DNA from 4 places in the Mesorhizobium sp. AR10 genome. Region 2 is predicted to be linked to each of the others. Evidence: riboswitches for the same ligand, from Rfam matches in the RefSeq annotation. Region 2 holds a riboswitch; each other region holds the start of a gene.

Region 1 (3,339 bases), 2.8 Mb from region 2:
CTACGCAGTGCGGGCCGGCCGCCTTCGGCAAGGCGCGGCTCGATGAAGCGGGCATACCAGTCTACGAACTGGATGACACCGCCCTCATGCAGCTCCGAATAGGGGCCGGGTTCATAGGCCGGCGACAGGATACCGAAGGCGTTCTCCTCGACGATGCGGCGGTCCTGATCGTTGGTCTCGGTCCAGACATGGGTGAGTTCGGCAAGGTCGTAGTCGACGCCTTCGACCGCATCCTTGTGGATGAGCCATTTCGTCGTCACTGCCGTTTCAGTGGCGCTGATCGGCAGCACCCGGAAGGTGACGGCATGATCGCCGAGGATGTGGTTCCAGGTCGTCGGATAGTGATAGAGCAGCAGCGAGCCGATGCGGTCGGTGGCAACGCTGTCGGAAAGGTTTCTCTTCACGGCGCGCTTTCCCGTCATCGTGTAGCTGACGGCATCGCGCAGTAGCGGCGCGCGGGTGGCGCGAAACTGTCCGGCGGGATCGATACGGAATTTGCTCGGCAAGCCCGCCGCCTCGCATTTCGCCCAATGCGCCAGCATTTCCGGGTCGCTGTCGGCGCCATTGACGCCGGTCACGGTCGGCGCTTCCGGGAATGTCTTGCAGAGCTCCGGATGGTTGCCGGCACAATGGTAGCACTCGCGGTTGTTCTCCCAGACGAGCTTCCAATTGCCCTTCTCGACGATGGTCGATTCGAAGGCGACCTTTGCCTCGCGCAGCCGGTGCGGCAACAAATAAGGCTCGATCATGGTGCGCATCGGCGCGAAGTCCGCCGGCTCCTTGGCCAGGCAGATGAAGATGTAGCCGCCGACGCTTTCGCAAGCCACCGGCTTCAGGCTGAACTGGCTCCTGTCGAACCCGTCCGCCATCTGCCGTGCGAACAACAGCCGGCCGTCCAGTTCGTAGGTCCACTGATGGTAAGGGCAGACCAGCTTCGCCGCCGTGCCCTTCTCACTGTTGCAAACGCGGCTGCCGCGGTGGCGGCAGGAATTGTGGAAGGCGTTGATCTTGCCTTGCTGGTCGCGCACCAGCACCACTGGATAATCGCCGATCTGGGCGGTGATGTAGCTGCCAGGCTTCGGCAATTCGCAATCATGGCCGATGAACAGCCAGTCGCGATACCAGATCAGCTCCATGTCGAGCTTGAAGTAGTCGCGATCGGTGTAGAAGGGCTGCTCGAGCGAATAGCCTTCCCTGCGGCTGTGCAAAAGCCTCAGCATGTCAGTGCGCACATCCATGTCCTGTCCTCATCTTTCAAGGACTGAACTTGGTGGTGATGGAGGAAAGACCGGTCGCAGTCCGGCGATAAGGCCGGGCATGCACCATCCACCTCTTGACCGCCCACCGCGATCAGTCGAGTTCAATCACCTCGGGCTGGTTTCCGGGCTCTGGAGTGTCCTTGCGGACGATCGCGACACCTTCCCAGGCTTGCGGCCCAGTGGTCTCCCGTTGCGACTTGAACTCCACCACCGTTGCGGGGGCAGCGCCGGAATCTGACCGGCTTCCCAATTCTCCGCCCGTCGTCACGAAGTGGCACCTGAGATGACATCATCTAATCACGACAGCGGGCGCGCCATCGGCACGAAAGCGACATCGCATCCATGCGGCGCGACACCATATCTGAAAACGCACCGGCCAAGGTTTCGCGGCGGAGGCCCTCCGCTTTCGCCGGCTATAGCCCGTCGCTTCGCGGATCGGATTCGACCTGCGACAGGGTTAAAAAATGGTAGCAGTTTCGAAAAGTGACTATTAGCTGCTTCTAAAATCGAACCGAACGGTTCGTTTCTGTTGACAGAGCGTGCAGGACGGTGTGAACGCTGGTTTGCAAATTCGTCAGCTGGGCCATGGGTCGAATAGTATAACCGTTTGATATCATTTATTAAAACAGAAGGTGTAGGAGGCTTTGGCACAATTTCAAGGTGCAGAGTCTTGGTCCACGCGGAACAAGTTCGTGATTGGAAACCGGCGCTGGCCCCTCCCACATCGGGGCTGTCCGAACGACGCGATTTCCTTCCAAGACACGCCGCTAGACGGACTGACGAACTAAGATACTGGAGTACTAAAAATGAAAAAGATCGCTCTTACTGCCGTCGCCGTTCTGGCCATCACCGGCAGCGCCTTTGCTGGTGGCAGTGACCATTATGGGTCCAACGGTGCCAACCAGCCAGCCACCACGGTTGACAGCTCGTACACGGCTTCCATTCAGAAGTCGGCGCACGCTGACAAGCAGCCCGTCGTTCAGGGCAGCGACCGTAACCTCTTCGGCAACAACTAACAGCCGATCTCCAACGGACGGCGGGTTTGTCCCGCCGCCTTGGCGGAATTCAGAAATCAAAGGAGTACTTAAAATGAAGAATATTGTTCTTGCTGCCGCCGCCGTTCTGGCCATCACCGGCAGCGCCTTTGCCGGTAGCGACAACTATGGCTCCAACGGCGCCAACCAGGCCGCCCCGGCTGTCGACAGCTCGTACACGGCTTCCGTTCAGAAATCGGCTCAGACTGACAAGCAGCCCATCGTTCAGGGCAGCGACCGTAACCTCTTCGGCAATAACTAAGCCGATCCCGGCACAGCGGCGGGATTGCCCGCCACTGTGCTGGAAAATTCAGGAGACTTGAAATGAAGAAGATTGCTCTTACTGCCGCCGCCCTTTTGATTGCCGCCGGCAGCGCCTATGCCCGCAACGACAATGTTGGCGGGACCGACATCAACAAGCAGGCGACCGTAAACGTCGACAACACGCAGACGTCTTCGGTGCGCGACACCGGCTCGCCGGTCTACAAGCTGCTCAACTCGTCGGACGACGTCCAGAAGTCCGCTCCGCAGGGCAGCGACCGGAACCTCTTCGGCCACTAACAGCCGAAGTCGACATCCAGAAAAAAGAGCGGCGGGCCCGGCCCGCCGCTCTTTTTTTGATCCGGATGTGATCCGAACCGGACGGCCTCAGGCCGCTTTTGCTTCCGCATTGTGGAGTGCGAAGGAATGTCCGTCGGCATCGAAGATATGGAGGTCTCCGGCATCCGCGCTCAGCCGCAGCGTCGTGCCACGCTTGACCTCGACATTGCCGGGCAGCTTGGTCACCAGCGGCAGGTCGGCACGGCCGATGTCGATATAGATGAGCTGAACCTCGCCGAGCTGCTCGACATAGTCCACCTTGCCCTCGAAGAGGTAGTCCGCGCCGGTGGCGATCACCAGATCCTCCGGCCGCACGCCAAAGCTCACCGCGGCACCCTTTGCTGAAGCCGGCGTGGTGATTGGCACCGTCGCCTTGCGGCCACCGACATGGCTGACGACGGTCGGGTTGCCGGTCTTTTCGATTGTTGCCGGCAAAATGTTCATGG
Region 2 (3,339 bases):
CGCGCCACACCGACAGCGCCACGCGGTAGAGCGGGTGATCGGCCTTGTCGAAACCTTCCGGCAGCGACTTCGACGGCACGCGCACGAGATCGCCGCGCAGCGAATAGGACCAGGCGTGATAGGGGCAGGTGATGAGCCGCGCCTTCAGCCGGCCCTCGCTCTCCTGGCAAAGCTGCGAGCCGCGATGCCGGCAGGTGTTATGGAAGGCGCGCAATTCGCCGGTGTCGTCGCGCAGCACGACGATTTCCTGCGTGCCGATGCGGAATGTCTTGAAAGCCAGCGGTTGCGCGAGATCGGCCTCGCGGCAGACCAGCAGCCAGCTTTTGTACCAGATGGCGTCGAGATCCCGCTGATGGGCCGCGATATCCCAATAGGCCGATGATGGCAGCGTCGGTTCGGCTCTGGTCAGGCCGTTATAGGGATCGTGCTCGCTCGGGCTGGGTTGCATGACAGGCTTCCTCCGATGTGCCAGCCGACACCCCGGCAAATCGTTTGTCAATCAACCCCCCGGCATTGCCGGTTTCGGGCGCGGCGCATAATCATGCGGCAGAAACGGGATTTGGGAACGTGGCCGCACGACAGATGTCGCTTACGCCGGAATTGGTCGCGCGCTGCTGGCGCGAAGTTGAAGATGCCGGGCCTGACCCGGATGCGGCGCATCTGGACGATGGTGACTATGACGCAATGCTGGACGAGCTGCAGGCTGCACTCCCCGCCACCGAGCCGCTATGGCTGTTCGGCTACGGCTCGCTGATCTGGAAACCTGAAATCGACCATGTCGAGGAACGTGTCGCTGTCGCGCGCGGCTGGCACCGATCCTTTTGCATGAACATGACGCGCTGGCGCGGCACCAAGGAGTGCCCCGGCCTGATGATGGCTCTCGATCGTGGCGGGCAGTGCAAGGGCGTGGCCTTTCGGCTGGCCGACGGTGACCGGCGGCAGCAGCTAGGCAAGCTTTTGCGGCGCGAAGTGACGCTGAAGCCGACAAGCTACCATCCCCGCCTGCTGAGGCTGGCGAGTAACTGCGGGCCGTTGCGGGCGCTGGCTTTCGTCATCAACCGCAACGGCACTACCTATGCCGGCCCGCTCGACGACCATGAGGTCGTGGAAAGACTGGCCGTGTCCTGCGGGCATTGGGGATCGGGCGCCGACTACCTCTACAATACGGTGAAAAACCTGGAGGAGCGCGGCATTCACGACCGCCATCTGTGGCGGCTGCAGCGGCTTGTTGCCGAGCGGATCGCGGTGTCTGAGGCCTCAGGCAGAGTGGCGCATTCACGCTGGTAATGGGCGGATTTTGGTTTGCCGGATGCGACAATTCTGCCTATAGTCGCGACTGTCGTCGGTTCCGTTGGGACCTAAGAGGGAATGCGGTGCGGGCTGACTTGTTGCCCAATGCCGTGGCTGCCCCCGCAACTGTGTGCGGTAGTCCTCTCCATATGCCACTGAAGATTTTCTTCGGGAAGGTGGGGAAGGGCGCTGATCCGCGAGCCAGGAGACCTGCCGGCGACAGGGACAGTGATTTCTGTGCCCTCGGGTGGAGGGCGAAAGGACAAGATATGAATACCGCTTCCATCTCTCTCGGCGCTTCAGCTTCCTCGCAGTCGCGCTTCATGCAGCTCGCACTCGCTGCATTTCTCGGCATCTTCGTCGTCGGGGGTGTTGGCTTCTCGCATATCGAAGCGGTTCACAATGCCGCCCACGACTATCGCCATTCGATGGCATTCCCCTGCCACTGACGAGGATCTGACATCATGAACCTGTTTCGCAACGTCGTGTTCATCGCGGCGATCGCCGGGCTTGTGGCTGGCGTCGTTCTCGCCTGCCTGCAGGCCTATGCCACCGTGCCGCTCATTCTCAAGGCGGAAGTCTACGAACAGGCCGGCGGCGGCCATGAGCACGCCGCCGCGCCAGCGGCACCAGCCGCCAACGCCACCGACACCAATGCCATGAGCACCGCCGCACCGGCGCCGGCCGAGGCGGCCGCACCGGCGGAGGAGGAAGGCTGGGCGCCGGCCGACGGCTTCGAGCGCTTCGCCTTCAGTGTCGCCGCCAACATCGTCACCGGCATCGGCTTCGCGCTGATCCTGGTCGCGGTTTCCGAGTTCGCCGGCGGCATTGGCACCTGGCGCCAGGGCGTGTTCTGGGGCCTGGCCGGCTTTGCCGTGTTCACGCTGGCACCGGGCCTTGGCCTGCCGCCCGAACTGCCGGCAATGCCGGCGGCCGACCTCACCCAGCGCCAGATCTGGTGGACGGCAACGGTGGTGGCGACCGCGGCAGGTCTTGGCCTGATCGCCTTCCGCAAATCGCTGCCGCTGGCGATCCTGGCGGTGGCGTTGATCGTGGCGCCGCATATCGTCGGCGCGCCGCAGCCCGATAGTTTCGAGACACCGATTCCGGAAGGCCTGCACCATCAGTTCGTGGTGGCGGTGACGGTGACCAATCTGTTGTTCTGGCTGGTACTCGGCGCGGTCGTCGGCGTGGTGCGCGGACGCTTTACCGGCACGGCGACCAGCCTGCGCAACAGCTTTGCCTGATCGCGCTGCCCTTCGCGGGGGATTGACCTTCATCATCGGCGGTGCGCGCTCCGGCAAGAGCGCGCACGCCGAAAAACTGGTGACAGCCGGTGCTGCGCCGTGGACCTATATCGCGACCGCTGAAGCCTATGACGACGAGATGCGCCAGCGCATCGCGCTGCATCGGGCGCGGCGCGGCGAGGGCTGGACGACCGTCGATGCGCCACTCGATCTTGCGGGCGAGATCGCGGCGCTGCCTGAGGGCAGACCTGTCCTCGTCGACTGCCTGACGCTGTGGCTGACCAACCATATGCTGGCCGATCATGATCTTGAGTCCGAATGCCTGAGGCTGGCAGATGTGCTGTCGCGACCGCGTGGACCGTGGTTCGTGGTTTCCAACGAAGTCGGCCAGGGCATCGTGCCCGACAATGCGCTGGCAAGACGCTTTCGCGATGTTGCCGGCCGGCTCAACCAGCAGGTCGCGGCAATAGCCGATACAGTGCTGCTGATGGTAGCGGGGCTGCCGCTCAAGGTGAAGTGACATGGCTGACAGCAAACACATCGACGGCAAGGACGAAGAACGCCACCGCGCCAAGATGGCCAAGCGCAAGGCGGTGCAGGACGCCGAGGTGGCGGCCAAGACGGTTGAGAAGGGGCTGCTGATCGTCAACACCGGGCCCGGCAAGGGCAAGACCACCGCCGCCTTCGGCCTGGCGCTGAGAATGCTCGGCTATGGCAAGCGCATCGGCGTCGTGCAGTTCATCAAGGGCAAATGGCATACGGGCGAGAAGGACGCCTTTGCCGCTTTCGGTGACCGCGTCGT
Region 3 (3,339 bases), on a different replicon from region 2:
GGACAGAGCGGACGACTTGCGGCGCGAGGCGGGACTCGCCGGCGCGCAAGGGCCGACGCCGGATCGATCGCCATGCGGAAAGTCCATTCCAAGCGGACCGTTGAGCGGAGACATTGATGCCGGATTATGACGTGCTTTGCATCGGCAATGCCATTGTCGACATCATCGCCCAGTGCGACGAGGAATTCCTCGAGACCAACGGCATCATCAAGGGCGCGATGAACCTCATCGACACCCGGCGCGCCGAATTGCTCTACAGCCGCATGGGCCCGGCGATCGAGGCGTCCGGCGGCAGCGCCGGCAACACGGCGGCCGGCGTCGCCTCCTTCGGCGGCCGCGCCGCCTTCTTCGGCAAGGTTTCGAACGATGCGCTGGGCGATATCTACGCGCACGACATCCATGCGCAGGGCGTCGCCTTCGACACCAGGCCGCTCAAGGGCGAGCCGCCGACGGCGCGCTCGATGATCTTCGTCACCCCCGACGGCGAACGCTCGATGAACACCTATCTCGGCGCCTGCGTCGAGCTCGGGCCGGAGGATGTCGAGGCCGACAAGGCCTCTGGCGCCAAGGTCACCTATTTCGAGGGCTATCTGTGGGACCCGCCGCGCGCCAAGGAAGCGATCCGGCAGACGGCGAAACTGGCGCACGCGGCCGGCCGCGAAGTGTCCATGACACTTTCGGATTCGTTCTGCGTCGACCGCTACCGCGACGAGTTCCTCGACCTGATGCGCTCCGGCACCGTCGACATCGTTTTCGCCAACAGCCACGAGATCAAGTCGCTCTACCAGACATCGTCGTTCGACGAGGCGCTGGCGCAGATCCGCAAGGATTGCCGGATTGCCGCCGTGACCCGCTCGGAAAAAGGCTCGGTCATCGTGCGCGGCGACGAGACCGTGGTTATCCAGGCGACCGCGATCAGGGAACTGGTCGACACGACAGGCGCCGGCGACCTCTATGCCGCCGGTTTCCTGCATGGCTACACGCAAGGCCGCGACCTCAAGACCTGCGGCGACCTTGGCTCACTGGCGGCTGGATTGGTGATCCAGCAGATCGGCCCGCGCCCGCGCCAGAACCTGCGCCGCGAGGCTGAACAGGCGGGGTTGCGTCAGGCGGACATCTCGAGGAGTAGCTGCTCACCTCCCCCTTATGCAGGCGGTCCAGGCGAGGGCGGATAAATCAAAATGTCGCACGCGCATCCGCCGGTTTTCCGCTGTGTTTCAAGTTGCCGAAATTCAGAACTTTGACGACACCTGCCGGTAGCAGTCCAGGATCTTGATCATCACGACGCCGACGCCTGCCGCAAGTCGCTCAAGAGCCGGGATCATGTGATTGGCTGATTTGCCGGCCCCTTATCGGCATCCACGCCTGCCGGGGAGCGCCTGGAAGGCAACAGCTGACGATAACGATCCAAGCGATTTTGGGCAACATTGCCCACAAGTCAAAGACGCAATCACATAACCACATAAACATTTCTTTATGCGGTATTGACAAGAGAGTAGACTACTGTGATTATCTGCGTGTCGTGGTTCTCCGTACGGCACTGCCGCAGCGGAGCTAAGAGGGAAGCCGGTGCGATGCCGGCGCTGCCCCCGCAACTGTTAGCGGCGAGCCCACCGCCCAATGTCACTGAGGCAAAAAGCCTCGGGAAGACGGGAAGAGGTTATGACCCGCGAGCCAGGAGACCTGCCACGGCGAGCAACGTCCACGGGCGGGGTGTCTCGATGGTCGCGGTCAGCCCGGCGTTCGTGCCGGCCTGCTAGCGCCTTCCTTGTCCCCACGCCCGACCATCGGGGTATGACATGACCATCACTCAGCAGATTCCTGTAGCAACGCTCGGTATGCCGCGTATCGGTCGCAGGCGAGAACTGAAATTCGCGCTTGAAAGCTACTGGTCCGGAAAATCTTCCGCTGCCGACCTTCTGACGACGGCGAAGGCCCTCCGTGCCGCCAGTTGGAGGGAGCAGCAAGATCGCGGCGTATCAAAAATCCCGTCGAACGACTTCTCACTCTACGACCATGTGCTCGACACCGCGGCCATGGTCGGTGCCGTGCCATCCCGCTACGGTTGGAAGGGCGGCGAGGTCCCACTCGACATCTACTTCGCGAAAGACCGCGGGTTGTGGACATGCCGGCCACGAGCATGCGGCTCAGGGGCACCGCTTAACCGCGATGGAAATGACCAAATGGTTCGACACTAACTATCACTTCATGGTGCCGGAGCTGACCGACGATCAGACCTTCGCCCTCTTGTCTGCGAAACCGGTCGACCACTTCCTCGAAGCCAAAGCCCTCGATATTCACACACGCCCAGTCATCCTTGGACCGGTCACCTTCCTCAAGCTGGCAAAATCACCTGCCGAAGGTTTCAATCCGATAGCGCTCCTGCCGCGGCTGCTGCCTGTATACGAGCAACTCCTGCGCAGGCTAAAGCTCTCGGGAGCCGACTGGGTGCAGATTGATGAGCCAGCGCTTGTGCTCGATCTTAACCCGAACGAACGAGCTGCGTTCGAGTTCGCCTACGGCCAGCTGTCGAAAGCCGCGCCCGAGTTGAAGATCATGCTGGCTACCTATTTCGGACCGCTGGGAGACAACCTCGAGACCGCGATTTCTCTGCCCGTGGCGGGCCTGCATCTCGATCTCGTGCGCGCTCCCGAGCAGTTGGAGACGGTAGGTCGGCTCACACCGAAGGATCTGGTGCTCTCGCTTGGCTTGATCGACGGCCGCAACGTCTGGCGCGCGAACCTGCCTGCGATTCTCGACCGCATCAAGCCGATCGTCGCAGGCTGGCCCCTGGACCGTGTCGAGATCGCGCCTTCCTGCTCGATGCTTCATGTGCCGATCGACCTGCGGATGGAGACCGCGCTCGATGTGGACGTCAGATCCTGGCTGGCATTCGCGGCCCAGAAGATCGATGAGCTGGTCGTGCTGGCCCAGGCCTTGTCGGAAGGCAGGGAGGCCGCAGCAGGCGCATTGAAAGCTTCTGCCGAGGCGGCCGCCGCGCGCGCAACGTCCACAAAGGTCCATGATCCGCTCGTTGAGGGACGGATCATCAGCATCGACGACGCCATGAAGCAACGAAAGAGCGCATTTGCCCAGCGTTCCAGAGTCCAGGCTGGCACGCTCGGCCTGCCGCCATTCCCAACGACGACCATCGGGTCCTTCCCGCAGACGCCGGAGGTGCGCAAGGCGCGCTCCGCTCATGCGAAGGGCTTGCTGAGCTATGTCGATTACGAGACCTTCCTGAAGAAGGAGACCGAGGCTGCTATCCGTTGGCAGGAGGAGATCGGCCTGGACGTGCTGGTGCACGGTGAGTTCGAACGAAACGACATGGTGCAGCAT
Region 4 (3,339 bases), 1.3 Mb from region 2:
ATTGCGGGAAGCCACCGTTTCCCAATCCGTGTTGCCCCAGCTGGTGTCCATGTCGGCCATGATATTGTCGCCGCCGGCAGCCGTTATCATGGCACTCGGGATGGCGAATTTGCCGGCGGTGAACGGCTTGTCTTCGCCGGAATCGTAGAGAAACACCCGCGTTCCCTTGTGTTCGCCGACCTTGGCCGTGATGTCGGCCAGTTGCGTTTTCCAGCCCGAGACGAGCTTTTCGGCTTGGCCTTCCTTGCCGAAGATCTTGCCCAGTTTTTCGACGTCGCCATAGAGCAGGTCCATCGAGGCGGCGGGGCGGTCCTTGTCGAGATGGACGCAGCTTTCCGTCAGTACCAGCGTCTTGATGCCGTGCGGGGCCAGCGTGTCGGGTGTCACCTCGCCGCCGGGCTTCATGCCGTAGTACCAGCCGGCGAAGAAGAAATCGGGCTCTACCGCGACGAGGTTTTCGAGCGTCGGGTACTTTGGCGCCAGTTCCGGGATGGAGCCCTGCTCGGCCTTGAATTCGGGACCGACCTTGTACCAGCCGGTGATGCCGGTCAGACCGACGATCGACGGCTGCAGCTTCAGCGCAAAGGCCATCTCGGCCATGTTCAAATCGTGGATGACGGCGCGCTTTGGCGCCGCATCGAAGGTCAGCGGCGTGCCGCAACTGTCGACGGTGACCGGGAAGGCGAAGGCGGTCGAAGCCAGCAATGAGAAGGCAAGAGACAGGGCGAGGCGTTTCACGGGCGGTGCTCCTTTGTTGAACGAGTTATTGATCAGGATGGCGACGAGGTGCGGTTTGGAATGTCGAAGATCGTGAGTTCGCGGTCTTCAGTCGGATGGCGCAGCCGCAATACGTCGACGCCGAAAATCTCGCGGATCAGCTGCTGGGTCAGCGCCTCGTTCGGTGCGGCAAGCGCGTGCAGGCGGGCCCGGCTCATCACCGCGACCCGGGTGGCAAATGGCGCCACCAGCGACAGATCATGCAGCACCGCAATCACCGTCATGCCGAACCCGGCCACCAGTTCAAGAAGCTCGCTGCGGGCGCGCGGATCGAGATGGTTGGTCGGCTCGTCGAGGAACAGGATTCTCGGCTGCTGGGCGATGGCGCGCGCCAGCTGGGCGCGCTGGCGCTCGCCGCCGGACAGCGAGCCGACGGTGCGGCCAAGCAGCGGCAGCAGGCCGGTTCTGCGAAGCGCGTCGACGACAATGTCGCGGTCCTCGTGCCTGCGGCGCAGGCCGGCATGCGGGACCCGGCCGAGCTCGACATAGTCGATCACGGCAAGCCGCGGGTCAGGCTGATCGGTCTGGCCGACGACGGCGATGTGCAGCGCGCGCTCGGCGGTCGAAATCCTGTCCAGGCGGCGGCCGAGAAACCGCACCTCGCCTGTGCTTGGCTGCAGCGCGCCGGACAGCATGCGCAGCAGCGTCGTCTTGCCGGCGCCATTGGGGCCGATGATGGCAAGGCGATCGCCCGCCGCCACCGAAAGGCTGACCGCATGGACCAGGTGCTGGCCATTCGCCGTCACAGTCAGTTCGCGTGCTTCGAGAAGGCGCGCGGTCATCGCTTGCTCCCCGACGGATTGCCCGGGATGCGCGCCAGTGTCTTGCCCGCCAGTCCAGCCGGACGCTGTCCGGAGTTGCACCAGCCGTCAGCAAGCGAGCGGTAGAGCTTCGCAAATTCGATGAGATCGGCGGCATCGACCCCGGCGTCGATGGAGCCGAAGAGATAGGAGGCTTTGCCATCCGCCTGGAAGGCGACGGTCAGCGGCCGCGCGCAGCCCGCCATGCAGTCGATGGCTTCGACCGCATAGTCCGGAGCGCTCTCGTCAGGCGCCGAGAGCCGGGCCGCCAAATCGGCGCACAGCTCTTCGCCTGACCTGACCCCGGTCACGAGATCGCGGCAAAGCGTGCACACAATGATGCGATGGAGTGCCTTTGAGGCGTCCAACTTTTCCGTCACTTTCCAAAACTGGCGACGGAAGGATGCCCTGGCAAATCGGCCGACAAGACCGAAATCCACGTCTCCTCCCGGCACACCCCGTCCGGTCAACTCATGCTGATGGCAGGTCTCCTGGCTCGCGGGTCTTTGCGCCATCCTGCCTTCCCAGCCTTGCCGGCCAGTGGCTTTTCGGATTTTGCTCGCCGCTTACAGTTGCGGGGGCAGCCACGGCCTCGACCCGAAGCGGGTCTCACCGTGTTCCCTTTTCACCCCTCGCCTTTCGACTCGGGGACCATCATTTTTCCACCCTAGATTTCACCCGACTGCGTCGCAATGATTTTTTGATCGAGCTTGCAGGCTTCGGTTCGCTTCGACATGATTATGTAATAACATAACGTATCAAGTGCCGTCGCATGCTGTCAACACCAGCGGCCAATGTTCCAGCTTCAATTTCCCTCGATGCCCACTTCCAGGCGCGTCGACAGGCCGGCGCGTTGGCGGTCGGGCGCCAAAAGCATCGGAAAATTTTCAGAATCCGATCGGGATTTCACGCGCCTGAGAGTCCAATAAGATCGTGCTGGTGAGGAAGGGTGCTGGTCTCTGAGAACGGACAACGCTCCTTGCAATCGCATATCAAGCGCCCGGTTCTTCTCCAGCCAACGGGATCTTCGGCTGCTACGCCCTTCCCCGGCGCAGGCCGCAACATTGGTTATGGAGACAACATGACACTCTTCCACCACAGGCGAGGAAAGCATCGTCTCGTCGCCGCATCCGTGGCTGCACTTGCCTGCGCCGCAGCGGTCGTCTGGTATGGCGCAAAGGGCGAGGCCGCGGCGGTCGAACCGGACGTGCCCGAAGCCAAGCTTGTCAGGGCCATGGCAGTGAAACCTGCGCCGCAGGCCGATGAGCGCATCGCCATCGGCGAAGTCCGGCCGCAGCGCGAAAGCGACCTCGGGTTCCGGCTGTCCGGCAAGCTGGTGCAGCGCATGGCAGAAGTCGGCCAGTCGGTCCGCAAGGGTGAGGTGATCGCCCGCATCGAAGACCAGGACTATCGCAACCGGCTGCGCAGCGCCGAGGCCGACGTCGCCGCCGCGCAGGCAGTGCTCGTCGAAGCAAGTGCGGCCGAGGCCCGCATCGGAGCCCTTCTCGCCAAGGGCTTTGCGACACGGGCCAACTACGATGCGACGCTGAAGAGCCTGCGTTCGGCCGAAGCAAAGCTGGACTCGGCAAGGATCGGCTTCGAAATGGCCAAGGACCAGCTCGCCTATACCGAGCTGCATGCCGATTTCGACGGCGTGGTGACGGCGACCGGCGCTGAAGCCGGCCAGGTCGTCAATGCCGGGCAGATGGTGGTGCGGGTCGCCGACCCTGCTGCCCGCGACGCCGTCTTCGCCATCGCCGAA

Evidence for each region. A riboswitch is a leader RNA that binds a small molecule or an ion and turns the genes downstream of it on or off. The one in region 2 is predicted to bind cobalamin.
Region 1: linked by a shared signal. The riboswitch ahead of LHFGNBLO_RS06615 (aromatic ring-hydroxylating oxygenase subunit alpha) and the one ahead of LHFGNBLO_RS20255 (CbtB domain-containing protein) in region 2 are both predicted to bind cobalamin.
Region 3: linked by a shared signal. The riboswitch ahead of metE (5-methyltetrahydropteroyltriglutamate--homocysteine S-methyltransferase) and the one ahead of LHFGNBLO_RS20255 (CbtB domain-containing protein) in region 2 are both predicted to bind cobalamin.
Region 4: linked by a shared signal. The riboswitch ahead of LHFGNBLO_RS26615 (DUF1636 family protein) and the one ahead of LHFGNBLO_RS20255 (CbtB domain-containing protein) in region 2 are both predicted to bind cobalamin.

Annotation. Positions count from the first base shown of each region.
Region 1 covers NZ_CP080524.1:680,238-683,576, reverse strand. The annotation lists gene LHFGNBLO_RS06615 (aromatic ring-hydroxylating oxygenase subunit alpha) at 1-1,238, opposite strand, end outside; cobalamin riboswitch at 1,355-1,556, opposite strand; gene LHFGNBLO_RS06610 (DUF680 domain-containing protein) at 2,066-2,275, shown strand; gene LHFGNBLO_RS06605 (DUF680 domain-containing protein) at 2,349-2,555, shown strand; gene LHFGNBLO_RS06600 (DUF680 domain-containing protein) at 2,618-2,854, shown strand; gene LHFGNBLO_RS06595 (ABC transporter ATP-binding protein) at 2,942-3,339, opposite strand, start outside.
Region 2 covers NZ_CP080524.1:3,471,043-3,474,381, forward strand. The annotation lists gene LHFGNBLO_RS20245 (aromatic ring-hydroxylating oxygenase subunit alpha) at 1-448, opposite strand, end outside; gene LHFGNBLO_RS20250 (gamma-glutamylcyclotransferase) at 568-1,287, shown strand; cobalamin riboswitch at 1,327-1,523, shown strand; gene LHFGNBLO_RS20255 (CbtB domain-containing protein) at 1,560-1,739, shown strand; gene LHFGNBLO_RS20260 (CbtA family protein) at 1,755-2,537, shown strand; gene cobU (bifunctional adenosylcobinamide kinase/adenosylcobinamide-phosphate guanylyltransferase) at 2,560-3,057, shown strand; gene cobO (cob(I)yrinic acid a,c-diamide adenosyltransferase) at 3,059-3,339, shown strand, end outside.
Region 3 covers NZ_CP080523.1:574,902-578,240, reverse strand. The annotation lists partial or broken gene metK (methionine adenosyltransferase) at 1-37, shown strand, start outside; partial or broken gene LHFGNBLO_RS02720 (adenosine kinase) at 117-1,103, shown strand; cobalamin riboswitch at 1,507-1,706, shown strand; partial or broken gene metE (5-methyltetrahydropteroyltriglutamate--homocysteine S-methyltransferase) at 1,800-3,339, shown strand, end outside.
Region 4 covers NZ_CP080524.1:4,754,232-4,757,570, forward strand. The annotation lists gene LHFGNBLO_RS26605 (ABC transporter substrate-binding protein) at 1-738, opposite strand, end outside; gene LHFGNBLO_RS26610 (ABC transporter ATP-binding protein) at 771-1,559, opposite strand; gene LHFGNBLO_RS26615 (DUF1636 family protein) at 1,556-2,017, opposite strand; cobalamin riboswitch at 2,041-2,248, opposite strand; gene LHFGNBLO_RS26620 (efflux RND transporter periplasmic adaptor subunit) at 2,659-3,339, shown strand, end outside.